Regions from separate parts of the Streptomyces sp. NPDC001401 genome, predicted to be linked through region 3. Evidence: riboswitches for the same ligand, from Rfam matches in the RefSeq annotation. Region 3 holds a riboswitch; each other region holds the start of a gene.

Region 1 (3,878 bases), on a different contig from region 3:
ACGCCACGCTGGCGTTGGGCTCCGCGCTCGCCCTCTTCATGTACCCGCACTCCATCACGGCGACCCTCTCCTCCAAGAGCCGTAACGTGATCCGCCGCAACACCACGATCCTGCCGCTGTACTCGCTGATGCTGGGCCTGCTCGCGCTGCTGGGCTTCATGGCGATCGCGGCCGGAGTCAAGGTCACCAACGGGCAGCTGGCGATCCCGCAGCTGTTCGAGAACATGTTCCCGAGCTGGTTCGCGGGCGTGGCCTTCGCCGCGATCGGCATCGGCGCCCTCGTGCCCGCGGCCATCATGTCCATCGCGGCGGCGAACCTCTTCACCCGCAACATCTACAAGGACTTCATCAAGCCGAACGCCACGGCCGAGCAGGAGACCAAGGTCTCCAAGCTGGTGTCCCTGCTGGTGAAGGTGGGCGCCCTGGTCTTCGTCCTGACCATGGACAAGACGGTCGCCATCAACTTCCAGCTGCTGGGCGGCATCTGGATCCTGCAGACCTTCCCGGCCCTGGTCGGCGGCCTGTTCACGCGCTGGTTCCACCGCTGGGCACTGCTCGCGGGCTGGGCGGTCGGCATGGTCTACGGCACCCTCGCCGCGTACGGCGTCGCCTCCCCGACCAACCCGGGCCAGAAGCACTTCGGTGGCTCCAACGCCGACATCCCGGGCCTCGGCGAGATGGGCTACATCGGCCTCACCGCGTTCGTCCTGAATGCCGTGGTCGCGGTGGTCCTGACCTTCGTACTCAAGGCGCTGAAGGCCCCGGAGGGCGTCGACGAGACGAAGCCGCAGGACTACACGGCGGACGCGGGCGACCCGGGCGTGCAGGTGGAGCTGCCGCCGGCCACGGCCGGGGCTTCCCACTGACGGTTGCGGTGACCAACGGGCCGTCGGACGAAATCCGGCGGCCCGTTGTCGTACCCGTCCGGCACACTCGGGTACATGGACATCGTGATCAGGCCGGTGGAACCCGGTGAGTACGAGGCCCTCGGCGAGATCACCGCCCAGGCCTACCTCCAGGACGGCCTTCTCACCTTCGGCGCGAGCGACTGGTATCTCGGCGAACTGAAGGACGTCGCCAAGCGGGCGGCGGCGGCCGACGTGCTGGTGGCCGCGCAGGGCGACCAACTCCTCGGCGGCGTCACCTTCGTCGCGTCCCCGGGCCCCATGACCGACATTGCGGGCCCCGGAGAGGCCGAGATCCGTATGCTCGCCGTCGACCGCGCCGCCCGCGGCAGAGGAGCCGGAGAGGCCCTCGTCCGCGCCTGCATCGACCGGGCAAGAGCCGCGGAGTGCACCGGCATCGTCCTGTCCACCCAGTCGATCATGCATGCCGCCCACCGCATCTACGAACGCGCCGGCTTCGTCCGCGCCCCCGAGCGCGACTGGAACCCGATCCCGGGAGTCGACTTCACGCTGATCACCTATGAGTTGACGCTCTGACACGCTCCGGAGTCAGCAGCGACACAACATATGGGGGTGCTTCCGGCGCCCGGCACAAGATGTATGCTCATGCTCGCTGTCGCCGCAGGGGAATCCGGTGCGAATCCGGAACTGTCCCGCAACGGTGTACTCATGCGTGTTCGCACATGTTTGAGCGTCAGTCCGAGGACCTGCCGACAGTGCGCCCGGCCGCCGTGGCCCGGGTGCTGTGACGTCCGGGCCTCGTGGAATGGGCCGGTGGACGCGACGCCGTGCGCGCTCGTGACTGCCCCCTGCCCTCCGCAAGGCCCCCCGTGCCGAGCGAGGGAGAGCCTCACGTGACCATCGCGCCAGCAGACCCGGTTTCAGCGAACGCCGCAGTGGCCGACGACGGTCCCGGAGCCGCGCTGCTGCGGACCCTGACCGAGCTGACCGCCGACCTCCCCGACGCCGACCCCGGCCGGGTCGCCGCCGCCGCGCTGCGCGGCCGGTCCGCCCGTGCGGACGAGACGGAGCTGCGCGAACTGGCCACGGAGGCGGCCGCCGGCCTGATCTCGGAGGACCCCGCGTACAGCAGGCTCGCCGCCCGGCTGCTCACGATCAGCATCGCCGCGGAGGCCGCCTCGCAGGGCGTCACGTCCTTCACGGAGTCTGTCGCCGTCGGGCACCGCGAAGGCCTCATCGCCGACCGCACGGCGGAGATCGTCCGCCTGCACGCCGCCCGCCTGGACGCACTCGTCGACCCTCAAGGGGACGACCGCTTCGGCTACTTCGGCCTGCGCACGCTCCACAGCCGCTATCTGCTCCGGCACCCGATCACCCGCCGCGTGATCGAGACGCCGCAGCACTTCATGCTGCGGGTCGCCAGCGGCCTCGCCGAGGACGACTCGGCCCGCGCCGTCGACGAAGTCGCCGCGCTCTACGGCCTGATGAGCCGCCTCGACTACCTCCCCTCCTCCCCCACCCTCTTCAACTCCGGCACCCGGCACCCCCAGATGTCGTCCTGCTACCTCCTCGACTCCCCGCTGGACGAGCTGGACTCCATCTACGACCGCTACCACCAGGTGGCCCGCCTCTCGAAGCACGCCGGCGGCATCGGCCTCGCGTACTCCCGCATCCGCAGCCGCGGTTCGCTGATCCGCGGCACCAATGGGCACTCCAACGGCATCGTCCCGTTCCTGAAGACCCTCGACGCCTCGGTCGCCGCCGTGAACCAGGGCGGCCGGCGCAAGGGCGCGGCGGCCGTCTACCTGGAGACCTGGCACTCCGACATCGAGGAGTTCCTGGAGCTGCGCGACAACACCGGCGAGGACGCCCGCCGTACGCACAACCTGAACCTCGCGCACTGGATCCCGGACGAGTTCATGCGCCGCGTCAACGCCGACCAGCAGTGGAGCCTCTTCTCCCCCGCCGACGTACCCGAGTTGGTGGACCTGTGGGGCGCGGAGTTCGACGCCGCGTACCGCAAGGCGGAGGCGGAGGGGCTGGCCCGCAAGACCATCCCCGCCCGCGACCTCTACGGCCGCATGATGCGCACCCTCGCCCAGACCGGCAACGGCTGGATGACCTTCAAGGACGCCGCCAACCGCACCGCCAACCAGACGGCCGAGCCGGGCCATGTCGTCCACTCCTCCAACCTCTGCACGGAGATCCTGGAGGTCACGGACGACGGCGAGACGGCGGTCTGCAACCTGGGTTCGGTCAACCTCGGCGCATTCGTGGTCGGCCAGGACATCGACTGGAAACGGCTGGACGAGACCGTCCGCACGGCCGTCACCTTCCTGGACCGCGTCGTCGACATCAACTTCTACCCGACCGAGCAGGCGGGCCGGTCGAACGCCCGCTGGCGCCCCGTCGGCCTCGGCGCGATGGGCCTGCAGGACGTCTTCTTCAAGCTCCGCCTGCCCTTCGACTCACCGGAGGCCAAGGCCCTGTCCACCCGTATCGCCGAGCGCATCATGCTCGCCGCGTACGAGGCCTCGGCCGACCTCGCCGAGCGGAGCGGCCCGCTGCCGGCCTGGGAGAAGACCCGTACGGCCCGCGGCATCCTGCACCCCGACCACTACGACACGCAGTACACCTGGCCGGAGCGCTGGACGGCACTGCGGGAGCGCATCGCCACCGTCGGCATGCGCAACTCCCTTCTCCTCGCGATCGCTCCCACGGCCACCATCGCCTCGATCGCGGGCGTGTACGAGTGCATCGAGCCGCAGGTGTCGAACCTCTTCAAGCGCGAGACGCTGTCCGGTGAATTCCTGCAGGTCAACTCGTACTTGGTGAAGGACCTGAAGGCGCTGGGAGTCTGGGACGCCCGTACCCGCGAGGCGCTGCGCGACGCGAACGGCTCGGTGCAGGACTTCGCCTGGATCCCGGCCGACGTACGCGCCCTGTACCGCACGGCGTGGGAGATCCCGCAGCGCGGCCTGATCGACATGGCGGCGGCCCGCACCCCGTACC
Region 2 (3,878 bases), on a different contig from region 3:
GATCGACCAGGAGGGCGTCGGGCGGCTGGTGGAGCTGGCCGTCGAGGCCGGCCGCGGCGTCAACCCCCGCCTGGAGACGGGCGTGTGCGGCGAACACGGCGGCGACCCGGACTCCATCCACTTCTTCCACCGGGTGGGCCTGGACTACGTCTCCTGCTCGCCGTTCCGGATCCCGGCCGCCCGGCTGGAGGCCGGACGCGCCGCGCTCGAGGACAGCACGGGCACCAGCGACACCAGGTGAACGCCCCGGGGGCGGCGACCCGAGCCCGCCGCCTGAGGGAACGTGAAGCTCGTCGGGGCTTTCCTGGCGCCGACGGGACCGTTCCCTCGACGAACCGGTCCAGGTCGCCGCGGTCTGCGGCGACGTCCGTCCATGGGGTACTCATGGGCCGCTCGCGGGTAGCCCTGTGGCCCGGTGCGAACCGCCCCGTCCCGGCCCGAGCGGCCGGATCTTGGTTCCCGGTGTTTGAGGCGATCGACGACGGCAACCCGCGAGGTGTGACTTCGACGACCCAGCAGGAGCTCTTCCGGTTCCTGGAGGACCGCTTCGCCTGCGCACAGGCGTGCACCGAGTGCGCACGCGCGTGTGCTCTGCGCGCGAGCCTCGTGGATCCGGACGGGACACAGGAGCAGGAACTCGTACGACGCAAGGGGATCATGTGCGCGGAGGTGTGCGACGCGACCTGCCGTGTGCTGTCCGAGCAGAACCGCCTGGACGAGGCCGGCATCCGCATCCAGGTGGAGTGGTGCCGCACCGTGTGCCTGGAGTGCGCCCATGCCTTCGACCGACAGCCGGGCGCCGAGGACGGCGCGAAGGCAGGCCGGGACTGCGCACGGGCGTGCACGGACTTCCTCGCCACGCTGAACTGAGACTCACAGCGGGGCGAGCGGCTGCCCGAACCGCACGTTCCAGCGCCCCGACCTGCCGCTGAGCTCGACGGCCGCCAGCGGCGGGACGTCGGCGCGCCAGAACGCCGACTCCGGCGCCCCGAGGGCCCGCACCACCGCGGCCCGTACGGCCTCGGGCTCGGCCACGGCGACGGTGCGGCCCGGCGTCTGCGCGACCGTCTCCAGCCAGCCGGCCACCCGGTCGCACAGCGCCGCCACCGACTCCCCGCCGTGCGGTGCGGCGTCGGGGTCCGACAGCCAGCGGGCCAGCGCCTCCGGCTCCCGCCCGCTCACCTCCGCCAGCGTCGCACCGCGCCAGCGGCCCGCGTCCAGTCCCGCCAGCTCCGGTGCGTCCACGGCGTCGAGGCCGAGTGCGCCGGCCGTCTCGCGGCAGCGCACGGTGGGGGAGACCCAGACCTGTTCCGCGGCCGGGAGCGTGCCGGCGGCCGCCTGCGCCTGCCGCAGCCCGGATGCGTCCAGCGGACAGCCGTCGTCGAAGCGGGCCTCCCTGAGGGCCGCGGTGATCGCAGGTGAGATCAAGATCACTCGGCTCGTCATTCGTCCATCCCCGCCCTCGACACTCCCTCAAATCCCTTGATCCGACGGCGAAAACGGCTCACCAGGGGCGCTCACCGCCGTCCCGTGCGCTCTTGGCCCCACCTCTGCTTCGCGGTACCTTCTCGTGGATATTGATGACGGCACAGCGGAAGCCGGTGGAAGTCCGGCACGGTCGCGCCACTGTAAGTCCGGTACGCACCCTGGGTGCGCACCGGGTGAGTCAGACCCGCCCCCGTCGTCGCGTGCACCACCGAGACGGGACGCGAGTTCCCCAGGAGGGCCTGCCATGGCGCAGTCTGTCGCTCAGCCGACCACCACCCCCACAGCCGTACCCGCCAAGCTGCCGATCGGCGCGATCGCCCCCTGGGCGGTCTTCTTCGGCATCCTGATGCTGGTCCTGCTCTACTTCGTCGGCGCCGAGCAGGGCGCCACCTCCGTGATGAACGGATCGGACGTGCACGAGTGGGTGCACGACGCCCGCCACCTGCTCGGCTTCCCCTGCCACTGACGGCCGGAGAACGTACGAGCCCATGAACTCGGCAACCGTCCGCAACCTCCTGGTGCGTGGCATGCTCGCGGGACTCGCCGCGGGCCTGCTCGCCCTCGTCGTCGCCTACTTCCTGGGTGAACCGCGCGTCGACGCGGCCATCGCCTACGAGGAGGCGCACTCGCACGAGCACGGCATGGAAGTCGTCAGCCGCACGATGCAGTCCACCGCGGGCCTGTCCACCGGTGTCCTCGTCTACGGCGTCGCGTTCGGCGGCATCGCCGCCCTCGCGTACTGCTTCGCACTCGGCCGCATCGGCCGCTTCGGGCCGCGCGCGAGCGCGCTGCTCCTGGCGGTCGCCGGTCTGATCGCCGTGTACGTCGTGCCGTTCCTGAAGTACCCGGCCAACCCGCCGTCCGTCGGCGACCCCGGCACCATCGGCAAGCGCACCACGCTGTACTTCCTGATGATGGTGCTCAGCGTGCTGCTGGCCGTCGCCACCGTCATCCTGGGCAAGCGCCTCGCGCCACGCCTGGGCAACTGGAACGCGACGCTCGCCGCTGGCGCGTTCTTCCTTCTCACCGTCGGGCTCGCCTACGCGTTCCTGCCGGCCATCAACGAGGTCCCCAAGGACTTCTCCGCCACCCTGCTCTGGCAGTTCCGCCTGGCGGCCCTGGCGATCCAGCTGACCCTGTGGACCTCCTTCGGGCTGGTCTTCGGGGTGCTGGCGGAACGGGTGCTCGCCCCGAAACAGGTCCGAGCGCCGGGCGCCGCACGGCCAACTCCCGTCGCCCACTGATCGGTTCGATCAGCTCACTCGGCAAAGGGCCCCCGGACAATCGGGGGCCCTTTCCGTATGCCGCACCATTCCCAATTTCTGGAACACGTTCTACGGTGTGCGCGGTCAGGACCGGCCTGGGAAGCCTGGAGGCGCCGTGCACCTCGAATACACGCCCGAGCAGCAGCGACTGCGCACCGAACTGCGCTCGTACTTCGCCGAGTTGGTGCCGGACAACGCCTACGCCCGGCACGGTGACCCGGCCGCCCAGAAACGCTTCTACCGCGAGACCGTCCGGCGCCTGGGCACGGACGGCTGGCTCGGCGTGGGCTGGCCGACGGAGTACGGCGGGCGCGGGCTGACCGCGATGGAGCAGTTCATCTTCTTCGACGAGGCCGCCCAGGCCGGCGTACCGCTGCCGCTGATGGCGCTGAACACGGTCGGGCCGACGATCATGCAGTTCGGCACGGACGAGCAGAAGGCGTACTTCCTGCCGAAGATCCTCTCCGGCGAGATCGACTTCGCGATCGGCTACAGCGAGCCCGACGCGGGGACGGATCTCGCGTCCCTGAAGACGCGTGCGGTGCGCGACGGCGACGAGTACGTCGTCAACGGCCAGAAGATCTGGACGACGAACGGCGACACCGCGGACTGGGTGTGGCTGGCCACCCGCACCGACCCGGACGCCCCGCCGCACAAGGGCATCACCATGCTCCTCGTCCCCACCACCGACCCCGGCTACTCCTGCACCCTCATCAACACCCTCGCCTCGCACGACACCACGGCCAGCTACTACGAGAACATCCGCGTCCCCGTCACCCGCCGCGTCGGCGCCGAGAACCAGGGCTGGCGGCTGATCACCAACCAGCTCAACCACGAGCGCGTCACTCTCGCCGCGCACGGCACCATGGCGATCCGCGCCCTCCAGGACGTGCAGCGCTGGGCGACGGAGACCAAGCTCGCCGACGGCCGCCGGGTGATCGACCTGCCCTGGGTGCGCCGCCGCCTCGCGCAGACCCACACCAAGCTCGACGCGATGAAGCTCCTCAACTGGCGCATGGTGCACGCCGTCCAGAACGGCACCCTCACCCCGCAGGACGCCTCCGCCGTCAAGGTGTACGGCTCCGAGGCGCGCCGGGACGCCTACGCCTGGCTGATGGAGATCGT
Region 3 (3,878 bases):
ACTCGGCGTAGCACATGTGCGTGTGGATCTGGGTGTCCGGCCGCACCCCGCTCGTGCTGAGCCGGAACGCCTCGGTGGCCCACGCCAGGTAGACCGGGCGGTCGGCGGCGCGCAGCGGAAGCGTCTCGCGCAGCGCGGGCTCGTCGACCTGGATCACCGAACTCCCGGCCGCCTCCAGGTCGTTGACCTCGTCGCGCAGCGCGAGGGCGACCTGCCGGGCGGTGTCGCCGAGTGGCTGGTCGTCGCGGACGAAGGACCAGGCGAGCATGGTGACCGGACCGGTGAGCATGCCCTTGACCGGCTTGGCGGTCAGGGACTGGGCGTACGCCGTCCAGCGCACCGTCATCGGCTCGGGGCGCGAGATGTCGCCGGCCAGGATCGGCGGGCGGACGTAGCGGGTGCCGTAGGACTGCACCCAGCCGTGCTGCGTGGCCAGATAGCCGTTGAGCTGCTCGGCGAAGTACTGCACCATGTCGTTGCGTTCGGCCTCGCCGTGCACCAGGACGTCCAGGCCGGCCTTCTCCTGGAAGGAGATCACCTCCTGGATCTCGGCCCTGATGCGCTCCTCGTAGCCGGCCGTGTCGATACGCCGGGCCCTCAAGTCCGCGCGGGCGACGCGCAGTTCGCCGGTCTGCGGGAAGGAACCGATGGTCGTCGTCGGCAGCAGCGGCAGGCCGAGGTGGGCACGCTGAGCGTCGGCGCGCTCGGCGTACGCCTGGGAGCGGCGGCCGTCCGCGTCCGTGACGGCGGCTGCCCGCTCGCGCACGACGGGGTCGTGGGTGATGGGGGAGCCGGCCCGGGAAGCCAGATCGGCGCGGTTCGCGGCGAGTTCGGCGGCGATGGTGTCGGTGCCCTGGGCGAGGCCCTTGGCGAGGGTGACGATCTCGGCCGTCTTCTGCCGGGCGAAGGCGAGCCAGCGCAGGATCTGCGGCGCGATGTCCCGCTCGGCGGAGGCGTCGAGCGGGACGTGCAGCAGCGAGCAGGAGGCGGCGACGTCGACCCGGTCGGCCAGCCCGAGCAGGGTGCCGAGAACGGACAGCGATGTCTCCAGGTCGTTGATCCAGATGTTGCGGCCGTTGACGACGCCGGCGATCAGGCGCTTGCCGGGCAGTCCGCCCACAGCGGCGAGGGCGTCGAGGTTGGCGGCGGCCCCGGTGAAGTCCAGTGCCAGCCCCTCGATCGGGGCCCTGGCCAGCACCGGCAGGGCCTCGCCGAGACGGTCGAAGTAGGACGCGACCAGCAGCTTGGGCCGGTCGGCGAGGGTGCCCAGTTCGCGGTAGGCGTGGCCGGCGGCGTCGAGTTCGGCGGAGGTGCGGTCCTGGACGAGGGCAGGCTCGTCGAGCTGCACCCATTCGGCCCCAGCCGCGCGCAGGTCGGAGAGGACCTCGGCGTACACCGGCAGCAGCCGGTCCAGGAGCGTGAGCGGCTCGAAGTCGGCGGGCACGCCGGGAGCGGGCTTGGCGAGCAGCAGATAGGTGACCGGGCCGACGAGGACCGGCCGCGCGGCCAGACCCAGGGCCAAGGCCTCCTTCAGTTCCGCGACCTGCTTCGCGGAGTTCGCGGTGAACACGGTTTCAGGGCCCAACTCAGGGACCAGATAGTGGTAGTTGGTGTCGAACCACTTCGTCATCTCCAGCGGCGCCACGTCCTGGGTGCCGCGCGCCATGGCGAACAACCCGTCCAGGGCGTCCGCCTCGACGGCGGCCCGGTGCCGGGCGGGGATCGCGCCGACCATGACGGTGGTGTCCAGGACGTGGTCGTAGTACGAGAAGTCACCGGTGGGCACCTCGTCGATGCCTGCCTGGGAGAGCTGCTGCCAGTTGCTGCGGCGCAGTTCGGCGGCGGTGGACCGGAGGGCGTCGGCGCTGACGCGGCCCTTCCAGTAGCCCTCGACCGCCTTCTTCAGTTCCCGGTTCCGTCCCTGGCGGGGGTAGCCGTACACGGTGGCCCGTGCCGCCACGGCTGCGGACTTCGCTGTCACGGAAATCTCCTTCGCGAGATGTCTCCCTGGGATCCCGGGACGGGACGCGAGCGCGAAGGGGTGACGAACCGGACGGAATCAATCTCGCGCGGCACAGCGCGATCCTCCGCCTGATATGTACGCCGACCCGCCCACGAGGCCACCGGGACATCCGCGCACGCATCGTGCGTACACGGGCAACGGGCAGGTCTTCGGACTCACGAGCACGTCCTCACGGGGGAGGACACCTACTGGCCGTCGCTTCCCAGACCCTGTTCGTCGGGTCCAGTGCGTATGACGGCGGTCGTTCCCGTTCACCGCTGCGGGGCAGTCCCGGATTCCCACCGGGTTCCCTCTTACGACGCATCCCGCCTGGCGGACGGGGCGAACCAGCTGCACCCGCCAGCCTAGCCGTATACGTGGAATCCGCGGCCCGTCTTGCGGCCCAGCAGCCCCGCCTGGACCATCCGCTGGAGTAGCGGGGGCGGGGCGTAGAGAGGTTCCTTGAACTCGTCGTAGAGGGACTCCGCAATCGAGGCGACGGTGTCCAGGCCGATCAGGTCCGCCAGCTTCAGCGGGCCCATGGGGTGGGCACAGCCCAGCTCCATGCCGGTGTCGATGTCGGCGGCGGTGGCGAAGCCGGACTCCGACATCCGGATCGCCGACAACAGGTAGGGGACGAGGAGGGAGTTGACGACGAAGCCCGCCCGGTCCTGGGAGCGGATCACGGTCTTGCCCAGCACCCGGGTGGCGAAGTCCTCCACGGCCGTGACGGCCGCGGGCGCCGTGTGGAGGGAGGTCACGATCTCCACCAGGGGCAGGACGGGTACGGGGTTGAAGAAGTGCAGGCCGAGAACGTGGTCGGCCCGGTGGGTCGCCATGCCAAGACGCATGATGGGAAAGGAGGAGGTATTGCTCGCCAGGACCGCGTCCGCGGCTTCGACGATCTTGTCCAGGGCCGCGAAGATCTCTGTCTTGGCGTCCGCGTTCTCCACGACGGCCTCGACGACGAGCTGCCGGTCGGCCAGGTCGTCGAGGCTGCCGCTGAACACCATCCGGTCCAGCGCCTCCTGCGCCGCGGCCCGCTCCAGCTTGCCGCGTCCCACCGCGCGGTCCAGGGAGGCCGCCACCCGGTCGCGGGCGGCGCGGGCGGCGACCGCGTCCACCTCGCACACGACGGTGTCCACTCCGGCCCGCGCGCACACCTCGGCGATGCCGGCGCCCATCTGGCCGCCGCCGACCACTCCCACGCGGTGAATGCCCGCGCTCATGCCGTGGCCTCCGCGTGCCGGACGAGGTGACGGGTGTAGGCGTCGGGAGTGAAGAACAGCGGCAACTCCTGTGCCAGGGCGGTGCGTTCGAAGAGGGCCCGCACCTCGTCGAGGGCCGCCCACGGGTTCTCGGCACCCAGCGCGGCGAGTTCGTCGTCGAGCACCTCCAGCACCGTCTCCCGCTCCACGATCCGGTGCCGCAGCCACTGCCAGATCTGCACCCGGGCGATCTCGGCGGTCGCCGCGTCCTCCATCAGGCCGTCCAGGGCGACGGCCCCCTGTCCGCGCAGCCAGGCGGCGAAGTAGCGCAGCGCCACCGCGATGTTGGTCCGCAGCCCCTCCGGTGTGGGCGGACCGCTGATGCGCCGCACCGACAGCAGGTCCGCCGCCGTCACCTCCACATCGTCGCGCGTGCGGTCGAGCTGATGGGGCCGCTCGCCCAACACCCCGTCGAACACGGCGCGGCAGACAGGCACGAGCCGGGGATGGGCGACCCAGGAGCCGTCGAAGCCGTCCTCTGCCTCGCGCTCCTTGTCGAGGCGGACCGTGGCCAGGACCGCCTCGTCGGCGGCCGGGTCCTTGCCGGGAACCTGGGCGGCCATGCCGCCGATGGCGTGGGCGCCGCGCCGGTGGCAGGTGCGCACCAG
Region 4 (3,878 bases), on a different contig from region 3:
CCCATCAGCACGACCTGACTGCTCTGCTCGCCACCGGGCTTGAGCAGTACGGGATTCATGAGCGCGGTCGGCTCGACCCGGCACGCCTGTGCCTGCATGGCCTGAGCCCGCCCGATCTCGGCTCCCTCGCGCGTCACGAACGAATTGAGCGACATGTTCTGCGCCTTGAAGGGCGCCACCTTGACGCCCTGCCGCACCAGCCAACGACAGATCCCGGCGGTGACAACACTCTTACCGGCGTCGGAGGTGGTACCGGCGACGAGAAGACCACCGCCGGTCATGACACGCCCCCCGACCCATGCGACCGCTGTGCGGCACCGTTCCGCGATCGCTGTGGGCAGTCGTTCCGCAGGGCGGAACGGGTGGGCACAGCCCCCACCGCCGGGCGCCGTGCGACCCGGCCCCGCAGCAGCGCCCCAGCCGCACTCACCCCCAACGCCAGCCACCCAACCCGCTGCGACAACCGCACGGCACGCTCAATGTCGCCGACGTCCACCGCACGCCCCTCCCCGTTCAGCACAGGCCGATGCTCAACCCGCCCCCCATACGACAACGTCCCACCCAGCCGCACCCCGAGCGCCCCCGCGAACGACGCCTCCACGGGCCCGGCGTTGGGGCTGGGGTGCTTCGCGGCGTCGGAACGCCAGGCCCGTACCGCCCCTCGCGGGTCACCCCCCGCGACCGTCGCGAGCACGGCGGTCAGGCGGGCCCCCGGCCACCCCGCCACGTCGTCCAGCCGCGCCGAAGCCCACCCGTACCGCCGGTACTTGGCCGACTTGTGCCCGACCATCGCGTCGAGCGTGTTGACGGCCCGGAACCCGAGCAGCCCCGGCACCCCGCCGACGGCCCCCCACACCAGCGCCCCCACCACCGCGTCGGACGTGTTCTCGGCAACGGACTCCACCACGGCCCGCGCGATCCCGTCGGCGTCGAGGGCGTGCGGATCCCGCCCGCACAGATGCGGCAGCCGGGCCCGGGCACCGTCGACGTCCCCGGCCTCCAGGGCACGCCCGATCCCACGGGCCTCGCGCGTGAGCGAAGTCCCGCCCACGACGGCCCAGGTGGCGGCGGCGGTCAGCGCGACGGAGGCGGCGGGGGAGCGACGTACGACTGATGCGGTGGCGGCCCCGAGCGCGACGGCCCCACCGGCGCACACGGCGGCATGCAACGCTCCCCACCCGCGATGGTCCCGCCACAACACGCGCTCCACGGCCCCCGCGGCCCGCCCGAACGCGGCGACCGGATGCCCGCGGCGCGGATCGCCGAGGAGGAGGTCACCGAGGAGGCCGGCGGCGGCGCCGTACGCGAAGACGCGATCGGCACGCATCGGCTCAGCCGGCCGTGGGGTCGGGCAGCGAACGGGTGCTGTACCTCAAACGGCAGGCGAGCATGGCGACATGTCCTCACTCAGGGTGTCCGCGCCCTGGTTCGACGAGACCGGCGGTGAGAGTTCCTGGCTCCCGGGGATTGCTACCCCGGTGACAGTGGCGGGACCGCGCCGGACTTTCACCGGCTTCCTCTCTTGCCGCCGTATATGGCTCCGGCAGTCCACCACGGGGCCGGAAGGGCCGTCAACTTGCCGTTGACCTGCGACGGGAGAGTGTGCTGAGGCCCACATACGAGGGGTCGCCGGGGTCACGCAAACGTGTGGTGCCGGGACGGATCACCGTCCCGGCACCGGGTGGGTCTCAGGCCTCAGGTATCGGAACTCAGGCCTTGGTCATGATCAAACTGATTCCGTACGCCACCGCCGCCGCGCAGGCCGCGAAGCACACATACGCGCCGGTGACCGCGAGGGTCGCCGAGTTGCCCTGCGCCACGGCCCGCTCGCGGCGCGAGAGGCCCATGACGCCGAGGGTGAACAGGGCCACGAGGCCCACCGTGACCCCGAGGCTGACGCCGAAGACGGAGCCCAGGGCTGCCCAGTCGATCTTCATGCTGCTTCTCTTCCTTCGTACCGGGTGGGCGGGCTCAGACGGCCGCGGCCGGCGGGGTCGCCGGATCGGGGCTGGCGGTCGTGGCCGGGGCGGGGATCGTGGCCGTCAGGTCCTCGGTCACAGTGCCCGCCGGGGGCGGGGTCACGGCGGCGATCGCCGTGGTCACCACGCCGGCCGGCTCGGCGCTCTCGTTGACGTTCGACGCGTCGACGACCTCGCGCCGGGAGAGCTTCCAGATGGCCGCGCTGGAGGCGACCAGGAAGACGGCGACGACGGCCGTGCCCCAGTCGCCGAGGTTGGTGACCGACTCGGCGAGCGCGCCCACCAGGGCCGCGGCCGGCAGCGTCAGGCACCAGGCCACGAGCATGCGGGTCGCCGTCGACCAGCGGACCACGCCGCCCTTGCGGCCGAGGCCCGCGCCCATCACCGAACCGGAGACCGAGTGGGTGGTGGAGAGGGAGAAGCCGAGGTGCGAGGAGGCCAGGATGACCGTGGCCGCGCTGGTCTGGGCGGCGAAGCCCTGCTGCGGCTGGAGTTCGGTCAGGCCCTTGCCCATAGTGCGGATGATGCGCCAGCCGCCGAGCCAGGTGCCGAGCGCGATGGCGAGGCCCGCGGAGAGGATGACCCAGGTGGGCGGGTCGGAGTCGGGGGAGACGGCGCCGCCGGCGACCAGGGCGAGGGTGATGATGCCCATCGTCTTCTGCGCGTCGTTGGTGCCGTGGGCCAGCGAGACCAGGCCCGCGGAGGCGATCTGGCCGGCGCGGTAGCCCTTCTCGGCGGCCTTGCCGTCGGCCTTCCTGCCGAGGGTGTACGACAGCCGGGTCGCGAGCAGCGCTGCCACGCCCGCGACGATCGGGGCGGCGAGCGCCGGGATGAGCACCTTGGTGACGAGTACGTCGCCGTGCACCGCGCCCATGCCGGCCGAGGCGATGGTGGCGCCGATCAGGCCGCCCATCAGGGCGTGCGAGGAGCTGGACGGAAGGCCGACGAGCCAGGTCACCAGGTTCCAGAGGATCGCGCCGACCAGCGCCGCGAATATGACCTCGGGACGTATGCCGTTCTCGTCGACGAGACCCTTGGAGATCGTGTTGGCGACCTCCACGGAGAGGAAAGCGCCCACCAGGTTGAGTGCGGCGGACATGGCCACCGCGACCTTGGGCTTGAGTGCACCGGTCGAGATGGTGGTGGCCATCGCGTTGGCGGTGTCGTGGAAACCGTTCGTGAAATCAAACGCGAGTGCGGTTACGACCACAATCGCGAGGATCAGCGAGAAGTTTTCCATTTACCCAGGCAATCGTTCGAAGTCATCGGTCGGTTGACCGTAGGAAACCTGGGTGAACGGAAGATGAACTGAGGTGGGCTGTGCGGTGTCTGGATGAGGGGGTCGCCGATCCGCCCGGTCCCGGCGGCCCCCCGGTTCCTTGTGCCCCTTGGCTAGTAGCCCCGGGCGAACTTCCTCAGCTGGGCCTGCGACCCGTTGAAGAGATTCTGATCACCTGGCAGGCTGCCGCTGTTGCCGTACTGCCAGAAGGTCCAGAACGACCATCCGGCCGGCAGCGATCCCGCGTCCGCCGAGGTGTGGCGGGCGATCCACAGCGCGTGGTTCGCGGCGAACGCGCGGCTGCCGCCGGTGCAGGTGTTCCACCAGTGGGTGGTCGTGTAGATCACCGGATGGCGTCCGGTGAGCCGCTTCACCTCGCCGCTGAACGACTTGATCCAGCTGACCATGCTCGCCTTGCTCATGCCGTAGCACTTGTGCTTGGCGTTGTACGGGTTGTATTCGATGTCGAGCGCGGGCGGCAGAGTCCAGCCGTCCGCGCTCCACCTGCCGCCGTTGCGCACGAAGTACGCCGCCTGCGTCCTGCCCGACGACTTGTTCGGCAGCGCGAAGTGGTACGCCCCGCGGATGATGCCGGCGCTGCGGGCGCCGTTGTACTGCTG

The links. A riboswitch is a leader RNA that binds a small molecule or an ion and turns the genes downstream of it on or off. The one in region 3 is predicted to bind cobalamin.
Region 1: linked by a shared signal. The riboswitch ahead of ACFY10_RS15785 (ribonucleoside-diphosphate reductase subunit alpha) and the one ahead of metE (5-methyltetrahydropteroyltriglutamate--homocysteine S-methyltransferase) in region 3 are both predicted to bind cobalamin.
Region 2: linked by a shared signal. The riboswitch ahead of ACFY10_RS32310 (CbtB-domain containing protein) and the one ahead of metE (5-methyltetrahydropteroyltriglutamate--homocysteine S-methyltransferase) in region 3 are both predicted to bind cobalamin.
Region 4: linked by a shared signal. The riboswitch ahead of ACFY10_RS00330 (cobalamin biosynthesis protein) and the one ahead of metE (5-methyltetrahydropteroyltriglutamate--homocysteine S-methyltransferase) in region 3 are both predicted to bind cobalamin.

The regions. Positions count from the first base shown of each region.
Region 1 is NZ_JBIAWI010000004.1:107,480-111,357, forward strand. It holds gene mctP (monocarboxylate uptake permease MctP) at 1-866, shown strand, start outside; gene ACFY10_RS15780 (GNAT family N-acetyltransferase) at 942-1,442, shown strand; cobalamin riboswitch at 1,469-1,635, shown strand; gene ACFY10_RS15785 (ribonucleoside-diphosphate reductase subunit alpha) at 1,760-3,878, shown strand, end outside.
Region 2 is NZ_JBIAWI010000011.1:105,476-109,353, forward strand. It holds gene ppdK (pyruvate, phosphate dikinase) at 1-241, shown strand, start outside; gene ACFY10_RS32300 (ferredoxin) at 499-870, shown strand; gene ACFY10_RS32305 (histidine phosphatase family protein) at 874-1,446, opposite strand; cobalamin riboswitch at 1,542-1,695, shown strand; gene ACFY10_RS32310 (CbtB-domain containing protein) at 1,733-1,954, shown strand; gene ACFY10_RS32315 (CbtA family protein) at 1,977-2,732, shown strand; gene ACFY10_RS32320 (acyl-CoA dehydrogenase family protein) at 2,869-3,878, shown strand, end outside.
Region 3 is NZ_JBIAWI010000020.1:185,697-189,574, reverse strand. It holds gene metE (5-methyltetrahydropteroyltriglutamate--homocysteine S-methyltransferase) at 1-1,981, opposite strand, end outside; cobalamin riboswitch at 2,146-2,378, opposite strand; gene ACFY10_RS44800 (3-hydroxybutyryl-CoA dehydrogenase) at 2,368-3,231, opposite strand; gene aceB (malate synthase A) at 3,228-3,878, opposite strand, start outside.
Region 4 is NZ_JBIAWI010000001.1:61,999-65,876, reverse strand. It holds gene ACFY10_RS00335 (cobyric acid synthase) at 1-281, opposite strand, end outside; gene ACFY10_RS00330 (cobalamin biosynthesis protein) at 278-1,327, opposite strand; cobalamin riboswitch at 1,427-1,569, opposite strand; gene ACFY10_RS00325 (hypothetical protein) at 1,710-1,937, opposite strand; gene ACFY10_RS00320 (anion permease) at 1,972-3,219, opposite strand; gene ACFY10_RS00315 (lysozyme) at 3,372-3,878, opposite strand, start outside.